DNA from 2 places in the Bradyrhizobium commune genome. Region 2 is predicted to be linked to the other one. Evidence: predicted binding sites of a transcription regulator. Region 2 holds the regulator's gene; the other holds the start of a gene.
What was found. Region 2 encodes PhoB, which activates phosphate uptake and scavenging genes when phosphate is short. Its sites were predicted from a motif close to TGTCATNNANCTGTCAT; they were not measured.

Region 1 (7,933 bases), 3.0 Mb from region 2:
GAAGCCGCCGAGGCAAATCAGCTCGATGCCGTGCTGGTCGAGGGCCGCTTGCAGCACCGCCTCGAACCCGGCGCGGTCCTTGCCGAACGGCTTACTCTCGATCACCAATGTGTTCACGCCGCTCGCCTTGGCACGTTCCAGGCCGAGCGCATCGGCCTTGTTCGAGATCACGAGCGAAATCTCCGCCGGGAAGTCCGGCGCGGCCGCAGCCTTGATCAGTGCAGCCATGTTGGAGCCGCGACCGGAAATCAGGATGGCGACACGGCGCTTCATCACAGCGCCAGGTCGAGGTGGCCGTTATAGACCACGCGATGCTCGCCCTCGGCCGCGATCACGGTGCCGAGCTGCGCCACGGTCTCGCCGTCCTCAGTGAAGACCCGCACAACGTCATCGACCTTGTCCGGCTCGATGATCGCAATCATGCCGATGCCGCAGTTGAAGGTGCGCAGCATTTCGAGCTCGGCGATGCCGGCTTGGGCAGCCAGCCATTTGAACACCGGCAGCACCGGCAGGCGCGCCAGATCGATACCCACGCCAAGGTGCTTGGGTAGCACGCGCGGAATGTTGTCGGTGAAGCCGCCGCCGGTGATGTGGGCGAGCCCCTTCACCGCGCCGGTCTCGCGGATCGCGCGCAGGCAGGATTTGACGTAGAGCCGCGTCGGCGTCAGCAGCGCACCGCCGAGCGTCATGACCGGGGCAAACGGCGCCTGCGCCTCGAAGCCGAGGCCGGACTGCTCGACGATCTTGCGCACCAGCGAGAAGCCGTTGGAGTGCACGCCCGACGACGCAAGGCCGATCACGGCATCGCCTGCGGCGATATCCTTGCGCGGCAGCAACGTGCCGCGCTCGGCGGCACCGACGGCAAAGCCGCCGAGGTCGTAGTCGCCGTCCTTGTAGAGGCCGGGCATTTCGGCGGTCTCCCCGCCGATCAGGGCGCATCCGGATTCACGGCAGCCTTCGGCGACGCCGGCGACGATCGAGGCGGTCGCTTCGGGATCGAGCTTGCCGCAGGCGAAATAGTCCAGGAAGAACAGCGGCTCAGCACCCTGCACCACGAGGTCGTTGACGCTCATGGCGACGAGGTCGATGCCGATCCCGCCATGCAGGCCGGTCTCGATCGCGATCTTGACCTTGGTACCGACGCCGTCAGTGGCCGCGACCAGGACGGGGTCCGTGAAGCCGGCTGCCTTGAGGTCGAACAGGCCGCCAAAGCCGCCGATCTCGGCGTCGGCGCCGGGCCGCGCGGTGGCGCGCACCATCGGCTTGATCAGGTCGACCAGGCGGTTGCCCGCGTCGATATCGACGCCTGAATCGGCGTAAGTGAGGCCGTTTTTGCGGAGGGTCATGCCCGATTTCCAGTGGGTTTGCGGCTGGTTACGTCGAATTCCGGGGACGCGCAATGGCTCGCATGGCGCGCCTGCCTATACTATGTAGATATCAACCGGTTCAGCCTTCAAACGGGCCGGATTTGAGGTCAGGCCGGGTGCCGGGAAGCGCCGCGTGAGTATTCCGAACATCATCACTTTGGGCCGGATCATCCTGGTCCCGATCATTGTCTGGGCCATCGTGTCGAGCCAAATGGAGGTGGCATTTGTCGTCTTCCTGGTCGCCGGCATCAGCGACGCCGTCGACGGCTTCCTGGCCAGGCGCTTCAACATGAGGAGCGAGCTCGGCGCCCTGCTCGATCCGCTCGCCGACAAGGCGCTGCTGGTGTCGATCTACCTCGCGCTCGGCATCTGGGGCGACATCCCGCGCTGGATCGTGATCCTGGTGGTCTCGCGCGACATCATGATCGTCACTGCTGTGATCGTGTCCTGGCTGTTCGACAAGCCGGTCGAGATGAAACCGTCGATGGTCTCGAAGCTCAACACCGCGGCCCAGGTCGCCTATGCGGCGCTGGTGCTGGCCTCGCTCGCCTTCGGCTTCAGGCCGGCGCCTTATGATATAATCCTGATGGGCCTGGTCACGGTCTTCACGCTCTCCTCGGTGTCGCTCTATCTCGTCGAGTGGCTGCGGCACATGAGCACGATCGAGGCCAAATGAGTTGGATGCGGCCCTGCAAAAGGCCAACTCCGGCTCGATGAAGTCGAATCTCTTCAAGTGAAGCCGGCGCGCCGGCACGGAGCACAGCAAGCGTGGCAGGCCGCGGTCATCCCCGACAATTGGCGTTTTCGCTTCCGCACGCGGAGAGCCTCAGCCGGGACAATTTTCTCGAGGGCCCCGCCAACGCTGCCGGCCTCGCCTTGATCGACGGCTGGCCGGAATGGCCGAACCGGATCATGTGGCTGGCTGGCCCCGAAGGCAGCGGCAAGAGCCATCTCGCCGCGATCTGGGCCGAGGAGGCCGGCGCCCGTTCCACAATGGCTAATACACTGACCGCCGCGACCGTCCCCGGCGCGCTCGCCACCGGCGCGCTGGTGGTCGAGGATCTCAGAGCGAAGGATTTTGACGAGCGCGCGCTGTTCCACCTGATGAACCTCGCACGCGAGGACGGCGCCTACATTCTTTTCACCGGGCGCGAGGCGCCCGCCACCCTCGATGTCGAGCTGCGCGACCTGCGCTCGCGGCTGCGCGCCGTGCCGGTGGTCTCACTGCTGCCGCCCGACGACCAGCTGTTCCGCGGACTGATCGTCAAGTTCTGCGCCGACCGGCAGCTGTCCGTCGACGAGAGCGTCGTGAGCTACCTTGCCACCCGCCTGGAGCGGTCCTCGGCGGCCGCCCGCCAGGCGGTGGAACTGCTCGACGGCGAGGCCCTCCGCCTCGGCCGGCCGGTCACCCGGGCGCTCGCCGCCGAGCTGCTCCGGGACGCCTGATCGCCGGCATCCCCGAGGCTCCCGCTTGACGCGGCGGGGCAGCGGAACATCAATGTCATCGAAACGTCATCGCACTCAAACATGCTCTCGCCGGTTTTGCGCTTAGGTCGCAAGGTGGGGCGAACTGGATGGACCGACTTCTCATGGAATCCGCGCAAGCCACTGAAATTAAAGACAAAGAGACGGAATCCGAGAGCCTGCCGGCGATCGCCTCGAGCCCGGAGCGGTTCATCAATCGCGAGCTCTCCTGGCTGCATTTCAACCGGCGCGTCCTCGAGGAATCGGTCAACCCCAGCCACCCCGTGCTGGAGCGGGTGCGATTCCTGTCGATATCGGCGAATAACCTCGACGAGTTCTTCATGGTCCGCGTCGCCGGCATCAAGGCCCAGGTCCGCGAGGGCATTGCCGAGCGCGCGCCCGACGGCCTGACGCCCTCCGAGCAGCTCACCCTGATCAATCGCACCGTCTCCCAACTCGCCTCCGACCAGCAGGCGATCTGGGCCGATTTGCGCGGCACGCTCGCCGACGTCGGCATTGTGCTGGTCGACGGCAAGGAGGTCACCAAGGCGGAGCGGACCTGGCTCGAGGACTATTTCCTCAACAACGTGTTCCCGCTGCTGACGCCGCTGGCGATCGACCCGGCCCACCCCTTCCCGTTCATCCCGAGCCTCGGCTTCACCATCGCGCTCCAGCTCACGCGCGCCGTCGACGGCAAGCCGATGAACGCGCTGATCCGCATGCCCGGCAAGATCGACCGCTTCATTCGCCTACCGGCCGACGGCAAGGCGGTGCGCCTGATCTCGCTGGAGCAGGCAACCGGCCTGTTCATCAACCGGCTGTTCCCCGGCTACAGTCTCCACGGCCAGGGCGCCTTCCGCATCATCCGCGACTCCGAGCTCGAAATCGAGGAAGAGGCCGAGGATCTCGTCCGCCTGTTCGAGACCGCGCTGAAGCGGCGCCGCCGCGGATCGGTGATCCGGCTCGAGATCGACGCCAAGATGCCGGAGGAGCTTCGCAGCTTCGTGCAGCACGCGCTGTCGGCGGCCGACGACGAGGTCTTCCTGGTCGATGGCGTGCTCGCCATGAACGAGCTGTCGCAGCTGACCCGGCTCGACCGCCCCGATCTCGAATTCACCCCTTACGTTCCGCGCCATCCCGAACGCGTGCGCGAGCACGGCGGCGACATCTTTGCCGCGATCCGGCAGAAGGATCTGATCGTCCATCACCCCTATGAATCCTTCGACGTGGTGGTGCAGTTCCTCCAGCAGGCCGCGCGCGATCCCGACGTCGTCGCGATCAAGCAGACGCTCTACCGCACCTCCAACAATTCGCCGATCGTGCGCGCACTCGCGGAAGCGGCCGAGGCCGGCAAATCCGTCACCGCGCTGATCGAGCTGAAGGCGCGCTTCGACGAAGAAGCCAACATCCGCTGGGCGCGCGACCTCGAACGCGCCGGCGTGCAGGTCGTCTACGGCTTCCTCGAATTGAAGACGCATGCAAAGCTCTCGATGGTGGTGCGCCGCGAGGGCGGCAGCCTCACCACTTACGTCCATACCGGCACCGGCAACTACCATCCGGTGACCGCGCGTATTTATACGGACCTCTCCTACTTCACCTCGGAGCCGACCATCGGACGTGACGCCGCGCGCGTGTTCAATTTCATCACCGGCTACGCCGCGCCAAGCGATCTGGAGAAGATGGCAGTGTCGCCGCTGACCTTGCGCAAGCGCATCATCGAGCACATCCAGGGCGAGACCGAGCACGCACGCCACGGCAAGCCCGGCGCGGTCTGGATGAAGATGAATGCGCTGGTCGACCCCGACATCATCGACGCGCTTTACGAGGCCTCACAGGCGGGCGTGCAGGTCGAGCTCGTGGTGCGCGGCATCTGCTGCCTGCGCCCCGGCATTCCCGGCCTGTCGGAGAACATCCGCGTCAAGTCGATCATCGGACGCTTCCTGGAACACGGCCGAATCTACTGCTTCGGCATGGGCCAGGGCCTGCCGAGCGCGAAAGCGGCTGTGTATATCTCCTCCGCCGACATGATGCCGCGCAACCTCGACCGCCGCGTCGAGGTGCTCTGTCCGCTGCAAAATCCCACGGTGCATCAGCAGGTTCTCGAACAGATCATGGTCGCGAATCTCAAGGACAATGAGCAGAGCTGGCAATTGTTGCCGGACGGGTCCTCAACGCGTATGAAGGCCGCGAAGGGCGAGGAGCCTTTCAACGTGCACAATTACTTCATGACAAATCCGAGTCTGTCTGGCCGTGGAAAGTCGCTCAAGGAATCCTCGCCGCGCCGTCTCACGCGCCGGAACGAACGCCATCAGCCCTGACCGGAGATTGTCGCCGTGAAACGGCCGCGCAAGCGTGGCGCTAGCGTCGCGGTCATCGACATCGGCTCCAATTCGGTTCGTCTCGTCGTCTACGAGGCGCTGGCGCGAAGCCTGATTCCGATCTTCAATGAGAAGACACTGTGCGGCTTGGGCCGCGAGGTGCAGAGCACGGGCCTGCTCGCGCCCGACGCCGTCGACAAGGCGCTGACCTCGCTCAAGCGCTTCCGCGCGCTGTGCCGGGTGATGCAGGTCGGCCGCGTGTTCGCGATCGCGACCGCTGCCTGCCGCGATGCCTCCAACGGCCCCGACTTCATTGCGAAAGCCGAGCGCATCTGCGCCGTGACGATCGAGATCCTGTCGGGCCCGCGCGAAGCAAAGTTGTCCGCGCTCGGCGTGATCTCCGGTATCCATCAGCCCGACGGCATCGTCGGCGATCTCGGCGGCGGCTCGCTGGAACTGATCGACGTGCGTAAGAACAGCGTGCGCAGCGGCGTGACGCTGCCGCTCGGCGGCCTTGCGTTGCAGGACCTCGCCCACAAATCGCTCAAGCGCGCGGACCGCATCGTCCGTGAGGCCATCGACGAGGTCCCGCAACTCGCAGCCGGCCGCGGCCGCACCTTCTACGCCGTCGGCGGCACCTGGCGTGCGCTTGCGCGTATCCACATCATCCAGAGCGGCTATCCGCTCCAGGTGATGCACGGCTATTCCATTCCGGCGGCCGAGGCGCTCGATTTCGCACGACGGCTGCGGCGCCTCGCAGCCGTCGACATGCTCGCCGACATCGAGGTCGTCGCCGACGCGCGGCGCCCTCTCCTCACCTATGCCGCCCTCGTGCTCGAGCACGTCATCCGCGTCGCGAACCCCAAGACCATCGTGTTCTCGACCTTCGGCGTCCGCGAAGGCCTGCTGCACGAGAAGCTGCCGGAGGCCGAGCGCAACAAGGATGGACTGATCTGCGCGGCCGAGGAGCTGAACCAGCTGTTGTCGCGCTCGGCGCGCCATGCCCGCGAGCTGATCGCCTGGACCGACCGCCTCGCCCGCGTGGTCAGGCTGCGCGAGACCGCGGAGGACCGCCGCCTACGCCACACCGCATGCCTGCTCTCCGACATCGGCTGGCGCGTGCATCCCGATCATCGCGGCGAGCAGACGCTGAGCCTCGTGGTCAACGCCAATTTCGGCGCGATCGACCACCGCGAACGCGCCTTTGTCGGCTTGTCGGTGTTTTACCGCTATGCGGGCTTGAGCGAGGAAAACCAGCCGCCGCTGACCATGCAGGAACTGCTGACGCCGGCGCAGCTGGAGCGTGCGCGTCTGCTGGGTGCGGCGTTCCGCGTCGCGCATCTGATCTCAGCGGCGCGCCCGGGCGTGCTGCCCGCCACGCATTTTCGCAGCCAGGGTCGCAAATTGATGCTGGTGTTCGAGCATCGGCTCGGCGATATCGTCGCCGACCGCGTCGGCAGCCGCTTCAAGCAGCTCGCCCGCCTGATCGGGCGCAGCGGCTCGATCGTGAGGCGCTAAAAAAATTACTCGGCCGAGACTTTTGCGTGCTCGAGCGCAACCGCATGCAGGCTGCGCCGGCGCCAGATCGAGCCGACCACCAGCACGACGACGACACCGAGCGCCGCGCAGAGATATTCGCCGCCCGCGCCGCCATGGCCGAATTGCACCGGCAAGTGCAGACCCGCGAGCATCTTGTCGATTGAAGCGCCGAGCGGGCCGTCGAACAGCATGTGCAGCTTCGGCGCGATGCCGGGATCGGTCGCGATCACCTCGCCGGCGATCCAGCCGAGCAGCGCCGCACCGGCCCAGACCAGGACCGGCAGCTTCGCAAGCAGTGCCATGATCAGCGCCGCACCGGCAACGATCAGGGGCACGCTGATGGCGAGGCCGAGGACCAGCAGCGGCACGCTGCCATTGGCCGCAGCCGCGACCGCGATGACGTTGTCGAGGCTCATGACGATGTCGGCGACGACGACGATCTGCACGGCCTGCCACAGATGCGAGGCGGACTCGACGCCCTCCTCATCCTCGTTCTCGGGAACAAGGAGCTTTGCCGCGATCACGATCAGCGCAAGGCCGCCAATGAACTTGAGATACGGCAGCGCCATCAGGCTCGCAACGATGCCGGTGAAGATGATCCGCAGCAGCACCGCGGCGCCGGCGCCGAGCACCATGCCCCACAACCGGTGCCGCGGCTTGAGGCCGCGGCAGGCGAGCGCAATCACCAGCGCGTTGTCGCCGGAGAGCAGGACGTTGATCCAGATGATCTTGCCGACCGCAATCCAGAAGGTCGGCTCGGCCATTTCATTGCGGAACTGGGTGAAGAATGCCCCGATCGTGGCGGGATCGAAGATCTGCCAGAGCCAGTTCACAATGAGTCCTTTCGCCCCGTCGAATTAACTCATCGGCTGAAAGATCAGCCGACGATCTCGTTGCCCGAGAAGAACTGCGCGATCTCGATCGCGGCGGTCTCCGGCGCATCCGAGCCGTGGGCGGAGTTCTCGCCGATCGACTTCGCATAGAGCTTGCGGATGGTGCCGTCGGCGGCCTTGGACGGATCGGTCGCGCCCATCGCATCGCGGTACTTGGCGATGGCGCCTTCGGCTTCCAGCACCTGGACGACGACCGGGCCCGAGGTCATGAATTCGACCAGCTCGCCGAAGAACGGGCGCGCCTTGTGGACGGCGTAGAAGGTCTCGGCCTGCTCCTTGGTCATGCGGATGCGCTTCTGCGCAACGATGCGCAGGCCCGCCTTCTCGATCACGGCGTTCACGGCGCCGGTCA
Region 2 (7,933 bases):
CCGCAAGACCTCGGCCCCGGATCAGCCCAGTGCTGCATCCGGGGCCGAGACCGGTGACACAAAAACAAGTATCGTTTGTACAGGGGATCGGCGTGGCAGAAATGGCTGTCGAGAGCAATGTAGTTGACGCCGCCGGACCGTATGATCGCGCCAAGGCCTTGAGCGCGTTCAAGCTCGGTGACCTCACTTTTTACTGGATCACGCGCATCAGCGCGATCTCGGTGCTTCTCATTCTCGGCGGCATCATCCTGTCGCTGATCGTCGGCGCCTTCCCGGCGATGAAGGAATACGGCTTCGCGTTCCTGTGGACGCAGCGCTGGGCGCCGTCCGCCGATCCGCCCGTGCTCGGCGCGCTCGGCCCGATGTATGGCACGCTCGTGACCTCTTTCATCGCGATGCTGATCGCGATCCCGGTCGGTCTCGGCATCGCGATCTTCCTGACCGAGCTCTGCCCGCAATGGCTGCGCCGCCCGATCGGCATGGCCGTCGAGCTGCTCGCCGGCATCCCCTCGATCATCTACGGCATGTGGGGCTTCTTCGTGCTCGGCCCGTTCCTGGCCAACACCTTCCAGCCCTTCATGATCAAGATCTTCGACGGCGTCCCGGTCCTCGGCGCGATCTTCGCCGGTCCGCCGTCCTATCTCAGCCTGTTCAACGCCGCGCTGATCCTCGCCATCATGGTGCTGCCCTTCATCACCTCGATCTCGGTCGACGTGTTCAAGACGGTGCCGCCGGTGCTGAAAGAGGCCGCCTACGGCGTCGGCTGCACCACCTGGGAAGTCGTCCGCAGCGTGGTGATCCCCTATACCCGCGTCGGCATCATCGGCGGCGTCATGCTGGCGCTCGGCCGCGCGCTCGGCGAGACCATGGCGGTGACCTTCATCATCGGCAACTCGTTCCGGATCTCGTCCTCGATCTTCGCGCCCGGCACCACGATCTCGGCGGCGATCGCGAGCGAGTTCGCCGAGAGCGACGGTCTGCACCAGTCCGGCCTGATCCTGCTCGGCTTGCTGCTGTTCGTGCTGACGTTCTTCGTGCTCGCCGGCGCGCGGCTGATGCTGCTGCGTCTCGAGAAGAAGGCGGGGAAGTAACATGAACCCGATTTACGTACGCCGCCGCCGCAAGGACATCGTCATCCGCGGGCTCTGCATCGGTGCCGCCGCCTTCGGCGTCACCTGGCTTGCGCTGATCCTGATCACGCTGCTCTACAACGGCGTGGCCGGTCTCAGCCCAGAGTTATTCGTCGCCGACACTCCGCCTCCGGGCTCGACCGAAGGCGGCCTGCGCAACGCGATCGTCGGTTCGATCATCATGACCGTGATCGGCGTCGGCATCGGCGCGCCGCTCGGCATGTTCGCCGGCACCTACCTCGCCGAGTACGGCCGCAACGACAAGCTGACCTCGGTGATCCGCTTCATCAACGACATCCTGCTCTCGGCGCCCTCGATCATCATCGGCCTGTTCATCTACGGCGCGGTGGTGGTGCCGATGCGCGGCTTCTCGGCGATCGCCGGCTGTCTCGCGCTCGCCGTCATCGTGATCCCGGTGGTGCTGCGCACGACCGAGGACATGCTGCTGCTGGTGCCGAACGCGCTGCGCGAGGCGGCCTCCGCGCTCGGCCTGCCGCGCTCGCTGGTGATCAAGCGCATCGCCTATCGCGCCGCCCGTTCCGGCCTCATCACCGGCGTGCTGCTTGCCACCGCCCGCGTCGCCGGCGAGACCGCGCCGCTGCTCTTCACCGCGCTGTCGAACCAGTTCTTCAGCCTGAGCCTGAACAAGACGATGGCGAACCTGCCGGTCACCATCAACAACTTCGTGCAGAGCCCCTACGCCTATTGGAAGCAGCTCGCCTGGAGTGGCGCGCTGCTCATCACCCTGACCGTGCTTGCCCTGAATATTGGCGCGCGCATCCTTGGCGCCGAAAGGACCGCAAAATGAGTGATCTTTCCGTATCGATGAGCGCGTCCGGTGGACTGCCCCAGGCCCCCACGCTGCCCGAAGCCCCCGCCAAGGTGACGGTGCGCAACCTCAACTTCTATTACGGCGAGCACCATGCGCTGAAGAACATCAACCTGGTGCTCGGCGCCAACCGTGTCACGGCGTTCATCGGGCCTTCCGGCTGCGGCAAGTCGACCCTGCTGCGCATCTTCAACCGGATGTACGACCTCTATCCGGGCCAGCGCGTCACCGGCCAGCTCATGCTGGACCAGACCAACGTCCTCGACCCCAAGCTCGACCTCAATCTGCTGCGCGCGCGCGTCGGCATGGTGTTCCAGAAGCCGACGCCGTTCCCGATGACGATCTACGAGAACATCGCCTTCGGCATCCGTCTCTACGAGAAGATCTCGAAGTCCGAGATGGACGACCGCGTCGAGAAGGCGCTGCGCGGCGGCGCGCTGTGGAACGAGGTCAAGGACAAGTTGAATGCGAGCGGCCTGTCGCTCTCCGGCGGCCAGCAGCAGCGCCTCTGCATCGCCCGTACCGTCGCGGTGCGGCCCGAGGTGATCCTGTTCGACGAGCCCTGCTCGGCGCTCGATCCGATCTCGACCGCCAAGGTCGAGGAGCTGATCCAGGAATTGAGCGAGAACTACACCATCGCGATCGTCACCCACAACATGCAGCAGGCGGCGCGCGTCTCCGACAAGACCGCGTTCATGTATCTCGGCGAGCTGATCGAGTTCGACGACACCAGCAAGATCTTCACGTCGCCGACCGACCGGCGCACGCAGGATTACATCACCGGCCGGTTCGGCTGAGGAGACAGGACATGGGTTCGGAACATACCGCAAAAGCCTTCGACTCCGACCTTCAGGAGCTGACCCGGCTGGTCGCCGAGATGGGCGGCCTCGCCGAGCGCATGATCGTCGATTCCGTCGACGCGCTGATCCGGCGCGACGTCGCGCTCGGCCAGCGCGTGGTCGCAACCGACGTCGAGATCGACGCGCTCCAGAAGAAGATCGAGGAACGCGCCGTGCTCACCATCGCCCGCCGCCAGCCGATGGCGGTCGATTTGCGCGAGATCGTCGGCGCCATGCGGGTTGCGACCGATCTCGAGCGGATCGGCGACCTCGCCAAGAACATGGGCAAGCGCGTCGCGGCGCTGGAGACCGATTTTCATCCGCTGAAGCTGTTCCGCGGCCTCGAGCACATGACCGATCTCGTGCAGCAGCAGGTCAAGTCGGTGCTGGACGCCTATGCCGCGCACGATCTGCCGGCGGCGATGGCGGTGTGGAAGGGCGACGAGGAAGTCGACGCCATCTGCACCTCGCTGTTCCGCGAGCTCCTCACCTACATGATGGAGGATCCGCGCAATATCTCGTTCTGCATTCACCTGATGTTCTGCGCCAAGAACATCGAGCGGATCGGCGACCATGCCACCAACATCGCCGAGACGGTGTTCTACATGATCGAAGGTCAGGCCATCACCGACAAGCGGCCGAAGGGCGACATGACGACCTTCGCCGCGCCGGTCCCGAATACGTAAGGAGCGACGACCCCATGGGCGCACGCATTATGGTGGTTGAAGACGAGGAAGCTCTGACCGAGCTTCTGCGTTACAACCTCGAAGGCGACGGCTATGACGTCGAGACGGTGATGCGCGGCGACGACGCCGACACCCGTCTCAAGGAGCACATCCCCGATCTGATCGTGCTCGACTGGATGCTGCCGGGTCTCTCCGGCATCGAGCTGTGCCGACGGCTGCGCGCCCGGTCCGACACCAAGCAGCTGCCGATCATCATGCTGACCGCACGCGGCGAGGAGAGCGAGCGGGTTCGCGGGCTCGCGACCGGCGCCGACGACTACATCGTCAAGCCGTTCTCGGTCCCCGAGCTTTTGGCCCGCGTGAAAGGCCTGCTGCGGCGCGCAAGCCCCGAGCGGCTCGCCACGGTGCTCGCTTTCGGCGACATCGAGCTCGACCGTGAAAAGCGCCGCGTGGCGCGCTCGGGCCGGCCGATCGATCTTGGCCCGACCGAATATCGCCTGCTCGAGTTCTTCCTGGAGCATCCCGGTCGCGTGTTCTCGCGCGAGCAGCTGCTCGACAGCGTCTGGGGCCGCGACATCTATATCGACGAGCGCACCGTCGACGTGCATATCGGCCGCCTGCGCAAGCTGCTCAATCTCGGCCGCGAGCAGGACCCGATCCGCACCGTCCGCGGCGCCGGCTATGCGCTGGATGATCGGTTCGCGAAGGCCGAGCAGACGTAAGCCGACCTGAAGCGCGATGAGATTGGGATGAATCGTCATCGCGCTTTAGGTTGTTGTTCGAGCATGATCTTTTCGGAAAACCGCTGCGCACTTTTCCGGATCATGCTTTAGCGAGCTGCCGCTACAAAATCGGTGCCGTCCCGGCGAAGGCCGGGACCCATAACCCCAGGGCGTAGTTGTTGCGCGAAGAGGGTAACTCCGAGTCTCCTTAACCACATCTGCCGGTGGTTATGGGTCCCGGCCTTCGCCGGGACGACAGCGGAGTTTGTTGAGCCGTTATCACGACGGCTCCTAAACTTGACTCAGATCTATCTCAGCGCGGCGGCTTCGCGGGCGCCCGCCGCCGATCCGCGGCCGGTTGATACGCCACCCGCGAATGCTGGGCGCAATAGGGCAGGCCGGAGAGCGCCTTGCCGCCGCAGAAGAAGAAATCCGGGCTCGAGGGATCGCCGACCGGCCAGTGGCAGGTCGCCTCGTTCAGCTCCAGCAGCGACAGCCGCTGGCTCATCGGCACCACGTTGTCGTAGGTGACCGGTTCGGCCTCGACCTCGATCTCGAAGGCCTGCGCCAAGGCGGTGTTGCCGCGCGCAATGGGACGGCTCACCCGCATCATATGCTGCGCGGGACGCGCCTTGCGCGGCCGGGGAGCCGCCGACGACGGGCTCTTGGCACGGCCGGACAGGCCGAGCCGGTGCACCTTGCCGATCACGGCGTTACGGGTCACATTGCCGAGCTCGGCCGCGATCTGGCTGGCCGAAAGTCCTGCTTCCCAGAGCTTTTTCAACTGCTCGACGCGATCGTCGGACCAGGTCAAAACCGTCATTGCACCCTTTCCTTCGTCGCGCGCCAGCCATCCTGGGGCGGCACGACGAATGCCTAAGCCTCGAAAAACCCATGCCGCCAGAATCCCTTAAGGCTCGCCGGGCACAACAATGCGCCCGAACGTTTACGCCGGTACATGAGGACTTTTGGGATCAGAACTGCCGCACGAGATGTCGTATCTGACAAGCCAAACGCTACAATATGGCGTGACTCGCGCGCAAGAGTCCGCCGACTCGCTTCCACATGTTCCGTGGCGAAAACTCCGCAAATTCGCCACCGCAAGACTACGGATTCAGCGTTTCGCGAGGCTGTCCGGTGGCATTGACACCCGTGGCGCCAAGCATAAGATAGTGACGCGTGCCGCCCTTAAAAGGCGGCACGTTTCGTTTTCCGGACCGGTCAATGGTGCGCTGCGTAAGGCGCCTCAGGCCATCCGAAACGCCCAAATGACAGCCAAAAGAGACGGTCATGACCAACAGCGCCGCGCCGCATCTGCTTCCCGTTTTCGCCAGGGCCAACATCGGCTTCGAGCGCGGCGAGGGCGTCTGGCTGATCGCGACCAATGGCGATCGCTATCTCGATTTCACCTCGGGCGTGGCGGTGAACGCGCTCGGTCATGCCCATCCCGCGCTGGTCAAGGCGCTGCAGGAGCAGGCCACAAAACTCTGGCACATGTCGAACCTGTTTCAGAGCCCGGACGGCGAGAAGCTCGCTGTCCGCCTCTGCAACGAAAGCTTTGCTGACTTCGTATTCTTCTGCAATTCCGGCGCCGAAGCGCTGGAGGGCGTGATCAAGCTGGTGCGGCATCATCACTTCTCCAAGGGCCATCCGGAGCGTTACCGCATCATCACCTTCGAAGGCGCTTTCCACGGCCGCACGCTGGCGACCCTGGCTGCCACGGGCTCCGAAAAATATCTCGAAGGCTTTGGTCCGCCGATGGATGGCTTCGACCAGGTGCCGCATGGCGACATCGAGGCCGTCAAGAAGGCGATCGGTCCGCAGACCGCCGGCATCCTGATCGAGCCGATCCAGGGCGAAGGCGGCGTGCGTTCGTCGCCGCCCGCCTTCCTCAAGGCGCTGCGCCAGCTTTGCGACGAGAAGGGCCTGCTGCTCGCGTTTGACGAGGTGCAGACCGGCATGGGCCGCACCGGCGATCTCTTCGCTCATCGGCGCACTGGCGTCACACCCGACGTGATGTCGCTCGCCAAGGCGCTCGGCGGCGGCTTCCCGATCGGCGCAGTGCTCGCCACCGCCGACGCCGCGGCCGGCATGGGTCCCGGCTCGCACGGCTCGACCTTCGGCGGCAATCCGCTCGCGATTTCGGCGGCGAACGCCGTGCTCGACGTCATGCTCAAGCCCGGCTTCTTCGATCACGTGCAAAAGATGTCGCTGCTGCTCAAGCAGAAGCTCGCCTCCGTGATCGATCGTCATCCCGACATCGTCAGCGAAGTGCGCGGCGAGGGGCTCTTGATCGGCATCAAGGCCGTGGTGCCCTCCGGCGATCTGGTCGCAGCGCTACGCAATGAAAAGCTGCTCACCGTCGGCGCCGGCGACAATGTCGTGCGTTTCCTACCGCCCTTGATCGTGACCGAAGCGGAGCTCGAGGACGGCGTCGCGCGGCTCGAACGCGCCTGCACGGCGCTTGCCGGCAACAAGCGGGCGGCAAGCTGATGAGCGGTACGCCCAAACATTTCCTCGATATCAGCGAGCTTCCGCTGTCGGAGCTCAAGAGCATGCTGGCCGCGTCTTCGGCCATGAAGGCGAAGCAGAAGGCGCATCAGCCGGTCAGACCGCTCGAAGGCAAGACGCTGGCGATGATCTTCGAACGTCCCTCGACGCGGACGCGCGTGTCGTTCGACGTCGCCATGCGCCAGCTCGGCGGCGAGCCGATCATGCTCACCGGGGCCGAGATGCAGCTCGGCCGCGGCGAGACCATCGCCGACACCGCGCGCGTGCTGTCACGCTATGTCGACGCCATCATGATCCGCATCCTCAACCACGATGCGCTGCTCGAGCTTGCGGCCTACGCGACGGTGCCCGTCATCAACGGACTGACGCGGCGCTCGCATCCCTGCCAGGTGATGGCCGATCTCCTGACCTATCAGGAGCATCGCGGCCCGATCGAGGGCAGGACGGTGGCCTGGACCGGCGACGACAACAACGTGCTGGCGTCCTGGGCACACGCGGCCGAGCGCTTCAAGTTCCAGCTCAATGTCGCGACCCCGCCGGAGCTTGCGCCGAAGAAGGCGATGCGCGACTGGATCAAGGCGACCAGCGCGCCGATCGTGCTCGGCACCGACCCCGAGGCCGCCGTGAAGGGTGCCGATTGCGTCGTCACCGACACCTGGGTGTCGATGGGCGACAAGGAAGGCGAGCACCGTCACAACGTGCTCAAGCCCTACCAGGTCAATTCCAAGCTGATGTCATTGGCAAAGCCCGACGCGCTGTTCATGCACTGCCTGCCCGCGCATCGCGGCGAGGAGGTCACCGACGAGGTGATCGACGGCCCGCAATCGGTCGTGTTCGACGAGGCCGAAAACCGCCTGCACGCGCAGAAGGGCATTCTGGCCTGGTGTTTTGACGCGGTGAAGTAAGCGCGGAAAGTAGAGATCGTCGTCCCGGCGAAAGCCGGGACCTATACCGCGTGATCTCTCGGTTGCCGAAGCCAGGCGTACCGAACGGCGAATCTTCGCCAAATAAAAGCCTGTGGTTATGGGTCCCGGCCTTCGCCGGGACGACACCGAATGTGCGGTATCGTTATGCGATCATCATTGCATCCGGAACTCGCCCCTCTTCCATTCCACCTCCTCCGACCCCAGATAATGCGCCATGGTTTCCCAATCCCCTGACATGAAAACCGGGCCTCAAGGCCCGGTTCGCGCGCCATCAGCGGTTCCGATCGATG

Region 1: a site for PhoB is predicted at 2,867-2,883, ahead of IC761_RS20660 (RNA degradosome polyphosphate kinase). Genes of this name have one in related genera too.

Annotation. Positions count from the first base shown of each region.
Region 1 is NZ_CP061379.1:4,364,216-4,372,148, forward strand. It holds gene purN (phosphoribosylglycinamide formyltransferase) at 1-273, opposite strand, end outside; gene purM (phosphoribosylformylglycinamidine cyclo-ligase) at 273-1,346, opposite strand; gene IC761_RS20650 (CDP-alcohol phosphatidyltransferase family protein) at 1,501-2,043, shown strand; gene IC761_RS20655 (P-loop NTPase family protein) at 2,136-2,813, shown strand; gene IC761_RS20660 (RNA degradosome polyphosphate kinase) at 2,957-5,149, shown strand; gene ppx (exopolyphosphatase) at 5,165-6,667, shown strand; gene IC761_RS20670 (TerC family protein) at 6,673-7,521, opposite strand; gene ndk (nucleoside-diphosphate kinase) at 7,566-7,933, opposite strand, start outside.
Region 2 is NZ_CP061379.1:7,351,297-7,359,229, reverse strand. It holds gene pstC (phosphate ABC transporter permease subunit PstC) at 102-1,091, shown strand; gene pstA (phosphate ABC transporter permease PstA) at 1,093-1,938, shown strand; gene pstB (phosphate ABC transporter ATP-binding protein PstB) at 1,935-2,756, shown strand; gene phoU (phosphate signaling complex protein PhoU) at 2,768-3,484, shown strand; gene phoB (phosphate regulon transcriptional regulator PhoB) at 3,499-4,206, shown strand; gene IC761_RS34540 (GcrA family cell cycle regulator) at 4,520-5,029, opposite strand; gene IC761_RS34535 (aspartate aminotransferase family protein) at 5,497-6,699, shown strand; gene argF (ornithine carbamoyltransferase) at 6,699-7,622, shown strand; gene IC761_RS34525 (Hsp33 family molecular chaperone) at 7,858-7,933, shown strand, end outside.